DNA from 2 places in the Klebsiella sp. M041 genome. Region 2 is predicted to be linked to the other one. Evidence: predicted binding sites of a transcription regulator. Region 2 holds the regulator's gene; the other holds the start of a gene.

Region 1 (2,404 bases), on a different contig from region 2:
CGCCACCCCCGGGCTCCGGCCAGCACCGGCAGTTTCAACTGCCCCAGGCCCGGCGGTGAGTTAACAGCCAGTCCTGGAAGGGTAGGCCGGGTAAGGCGTAGCCGCCACCCGGCAACAACATGCCAGCAACGTGAGGCCGCTTTCGCGGCCTTTTTTAGCCATTGACTCCCTTACTGCCAGCTTTTCGCCTGCGCTGGGGAATCGACCATCACGCCGTCAGCGCCCAGCTCTTTCGCCGTGCGGTAATCTTCCGCACTGTTGATGCCGAAGAAGATAATGTGCGCTTTACCCTGCGAGCGGAAGCAATCCATCGCCTCTTTATCCCAGGTGAGCGTCGCCGGGGAGACCCCTTCCCCAAGGGTGAATTTCTCCACCACCTCTACCTTGCGCTTCAGCTCCAGCCCATACCACTGCTCGCCTTCGCGCTGGCTGGCAGGCTGGCACTGATGGCTGAGCGAAATGCTGGCAAGTCTGGTGCGGGTTTCGCTGCGGGTGACGAAGCGGGGAATAGCCGGCGGCAGCGCGGCGATATAGCGGTCTTCGGTGGAATAGACCCGCACGCGATCGAGGCTGTGCGTAGCTTTTAACACCGCAAGCAGGCGCTCGCCCATCACGGTCGGGTCGGCATCCGGAGATTTAATGTCGATGTAGAAGAACGTGTGCGGCCATTGCTGTAAAACGGCTTGCAGCGTGGGAATGGTGGCCTGCCTGCCGCGCCAGGGGTGGCTGTCATCACCCCATTTCCAGCCGGCATCGACTTTCGCCAGCTCGGCGGCGGTCAAACTGGAAACGTTGCCCTCGCTATTGGTCAATGCGGAAAGATCGCTTGACCGGTAGAGCACCGGCACGCCGTCGTGGCTTAACTGCACCGTGACCCAGATGGCCTCGGCGTTATTCTCCAGCGCCAGCTTAATGGCCGGCAGGGTATTCTCTGGCGCATCGCCGGTGCCGCCGCGATGGGCAATCAGCTGCGGGGCGGCCCAGGCGCCGGCGGAGGCCAGCAGGCAAAGTGCGGTAAGTATTTTCTTCATGATTATATCTTCCAGATTTATCGGTTAACTTTATGAAAATAAACATAATTTATTGCAGTTTTATGTTTTAACCGCTTTTCTGGGCGATGAAATAAAAAAAGCATAAAATTCGCAGCGAGTTTTGCTATGCTGTATGGGTATACAGTGTTGAGTCTGACGATGCGTAAAATTATCCATGTCGATATGGACTGTTTCTTTGCGGCGGTGGAGATGCGCGACAACCCGGCGTTGCGCGATATACCTCTCGCGATAGGCGGCAGTCGGGTACAGCGTGGCGTGATTAGTACCGCGAACTATCCTGCGCGTAAGTTTGGCGTGCGTAGCGCCATGCCGACGGCGACGGCGCTCAAGCTGTGCCCGCATCTCACGCTGCTTCCCGGCCGCTTTGATGCCTACAAAGAAGCCTCGAACCATATCCGCGAAATTTTCTCCCGCTATACCTCGCGCATTGAGCCGCTGTCGCTGGATGAAGCCTATCTTGATGTCAGCGACAGCGTGCATTGTCACGGGTCGGCCACCCTGATCGCCCAGGAGATCCGCGAAACCATCGAACGGGAGCTGCGCCTCACCGCCTCGGCGGGGGTAGCGCCGGTAAAGTTTCTTGCCAAAATCGCCTCCGACATGAATAAACCCAATGGCCAGTTCGTTATCGCTCCCCATCAGGTGGCTGAGTTTGTACGGGCGCTGCCGCTGGCGAAAATACCCGGCGTCGGGAAGGTATCGGCGGCGAAGCTGGAAAATATGGGCCTGCGTACCTGTGGCGATGTACAGAACAGCGATCTGGCCATGCTGCTTAAGCGCTTCGGTAAATTCGGCCGTATTTTGTGGGAGCGCAGCCACGGGATTGATGAGCGGGAAATCCATAACGACCGGCAGCGCAAGTCGGTGGGGGTGGAGCGGACGTTAGCGGAAGATATCCATGAATGGTCAGAGTGCGAAGCGATTATCGAAAATCTCTATCCCGAACTGGAGCGCCGGCTGGCGAAGGTCAAACCGGACCTGCTGATCGCCCGTCAGGGTATTAAACTGAAATTCAATGACTTCCAGCTGACCACCCAGGAGCACGTCTGGCCGCAGCTGAACAAAGCGGATCTGATTGCCACCGCGCACAAGGCCTGGGATGAGCGCCGCGGCGGACGTGGCGTGCGCCTGGTTGGGCTCCACGTGACGCTGCTCGATCCGCAGCTGGAAAGGCAGCTTTTATTAGGGATTTAACCATGCACATTCGTCCTTACCGCGACAACGATTTACCACTGCTCTGTCGGATATTCCTGCGCGCGGTGCGGGAAACGGCCTGCCGGGACTATACTCCGGCGCAGATCGCGGCCTGGGCGCAGGTGGATGAGACGCGCTGGCGGCAAAAGCTGGCTGAT
Region 2 (2,404 bases):
CGCCATGCGGCGCAGCGATACGGAAGGCGAGAAGCGCACGAAGCTATCGCGGCCGAGCCAGGAGACGGCGAAAAATTTCTGAATGCCGTTAAGCATCCGCAGCGGCGGATTAACTTCCCCTTTCTCACGACCCGGCGAGCGGCCGAACATCACCGACACCGGCACCATTTGCACATCGAGATCCGGATGGTTGCGGTGCAGATCGAGGTAGTCGTGGAACAGCTTGATGGACTCTTCTTTTGGCGTGTAGTAGGTGAATACGCGCGGCCCGCCGTGGATGAATACGTAGCGCGGCAGCAGGGCGCCGTCGATTTCCAGCGGTTCAAGCGGGTCAGGTAAATCATGCGCTAGACATTGGGCGCGCAGCGTCAGCAGGTCCGCCTTGGAGTTATAGGGCAGGACGTACATGACCGGACGCGAGGTATCGAGTCCTAATTCCTGAGCAGGCTCTGCCGGAATAGACTTGCTTTTTACCAGCACCCGTAATGGTAAATTCAGTAATTTATAGTAAATTCGTTGCCAGCCGGACATAAACGATGTGAAGCCTCTGGTTAATCATGCAAATGCGCGGCAAGAATAACAGAAAGCGGGCAAAATTTCCGTTACCGCGCGGCAAACGCGTACACTCATCGACGTCATTTACATAAAAAGGTTTTGTGATGGCCAATAATACCACCGGGTTAACCCGAATCATTAAGGCGGCAGGTTACTCCTGGAAAGGATTTCGCGCGGCGTGGATCAACGAGGCCGCGTTTCGTCAGGAAGGTGTCGCCGCCATCGTGGCCGTCGCGATAGCCTGCTGGCTGGACGTCGACGCCATCACCCGCGTATTGCTGATTGGCTCGGTCCTGCTAGTGATGATAGTCGAAATTCTCAACAGCGCGATTGAGGCGGTCGTGGACCGTATTGGCTCGGATTATCACGAGCTTTCAGGGCGCGCCAAAGACATGGGGTCGGCGGCGGTCCTGCTGGCGATTATCATCGCGCTGATCACCTGGGGAACGCTGCTGTGGAGCCATTATCACTAACGTTCTTCGCTAACCCTCGCAAAATATAAACAATCTGCCGATTTTTGTGTGCCATGTGGTTCCAAAATCACCGTTAGCTGTATATACTCACAGCATAACTGTATATACACCCAGGGGGCGGAATGAAAGCGTTAACGACCAGGCAGCAAGAGGTGTTTGATCTCATTCGGGATCATATCAGCCAGACGGGCATGCCGCCGACGCGTGCGGAGATTGCTCAGCGCTTGGGGTTCCGTTCCCCAAACGCGGCGGAAGAACACCTGAAAGCGCTGGCGCGTAAAGGCGCAATCGAGATCGTCTCCGGCGCCTCGCGCGGTATCCGCCTGCTGACGGAAGAAGAGCACGGCCTGCCGCTGATCGGCCGCGTCGCCGCCGGTGAGCCGCTGCTGGCGCAGCAGCATATTGAAGGCCACTATCAGGTCGACCCGTCGATGTTCAAGCCCAACGCCGATTTTCTGCTGCGCGTCAGCGGGATGTCGATGAAAGACATCGGTATTCTGGATGGCGATCTGCTGGCGGTCCACAAAACCCAGGATGTGCGTAACGGCCAGGTGGTGGTAGCGCGCATTGACGATGAAGTGACGGTGAAGCGCCTGAAAAAGCAGGGCAACGTCGTCGAACTGTTGCCGGAAAACAGCGAATTTACCCCTATCGTTGTCGATCTGCGTCAGCAGAGTTTTACCATTGAGGGTCTGGCCGTTGGCGTGATCCGTAATGGAGAATGGCTGTAACGCCTGCCCCCGCGCAGCGTCATCTGATGCATGACGCTGCGACGTTTGTCCTCAATCAGGTCTCCGAACATGCTGCTCAACGCTGCCGATAAAGCGCTGTGGCGCCTTGCACTCCCCATGATTTTCTCCAATATCACCGTCCCGCTGCTGGGGCTGGTGGATACCGCGGTGATCGGCCACCTTGACAGCCCGGTATACCTCGGCGGCGTCGCGGTCGGAGCGACGGCCACCAGTTTCCTGTTTATGCTGCTGCTGTTTCTTCGCATGAGCACCACCGGGCTGACCGCTCAGGCCTGGGGGGCCAAAGATCCGCTGCGACTGGCGCGGGCGCTGGTGCAGCCGCTGGCTCTGGCGCTGGGCGCCGGGGTGTTGATTATCCTGTTTCGCCTGCCGCTGATTAACCTCGCCCTGCATATCGTCGGCGGCAGCGGGGCGGTTCTCGAGCAGGCGAGACGATTTCTCGATATCCGCTGGCTCAGCGCTCCCGCGTCGCTGGCCAACCTTGTGCTGCTTGGCTGGCTGTTGGGGGTCCAGTACGCCCGGGCGCCGGTGATTTTGCTGGTGGTCGGTAATCTGTTGAATATTGTGCTCGACCTGTGGCTGGTGATGGGCCTGCGGATGAACGTCCAGGGGGCGGCGCTGGCC

What was found. The regulator LexA, encoded in region 2, represses DNA repair genes until DNA is damaged. The targets are predictions, from matches to a motif close to TNCTGTATGTACATACAGNA.
Region 1: the regulator LexA is predicted to act here: its motif matches at 1,159-1,178, upstream of dinB (DNA polymerase IV).

What each region holds. Positions count from the first base shown of each region.
Region 1 is NZ_JCAXWU010000021.1:44,117-46,520, reverse strand. Features, by position in the region: gene AC6CWS_RS22355 (glycerophosphodiester phosphodiesterase family protein) at 171-1,031, opposite strand; gene dinB (DNA polymerase IV) at 1,191-2,246, shown strand; gene AC6CWS_RS22345 (GNAT family N-acetyltransferase) at 2,249-2,404, shown strand, end outside.
Region 2 is NZ_JCAXWU010000024.1:36,590-38,993, forward strand. Features, by position in the region: gene plsB (glycerol-3-phosphate 1-O-acyltransferase PlsB) at 1-531, opposite strand, end outside; gene AC6CWS_RS23285 (diacylglycerol kinase) at 660-1,028, shown strand; gene lexA (transcriptional repressor LexA) at 1,151-1,759, shown strand; gene dinF (MATE family efflux transporter DinF) at 1,829-2,404, shown strand, end outside.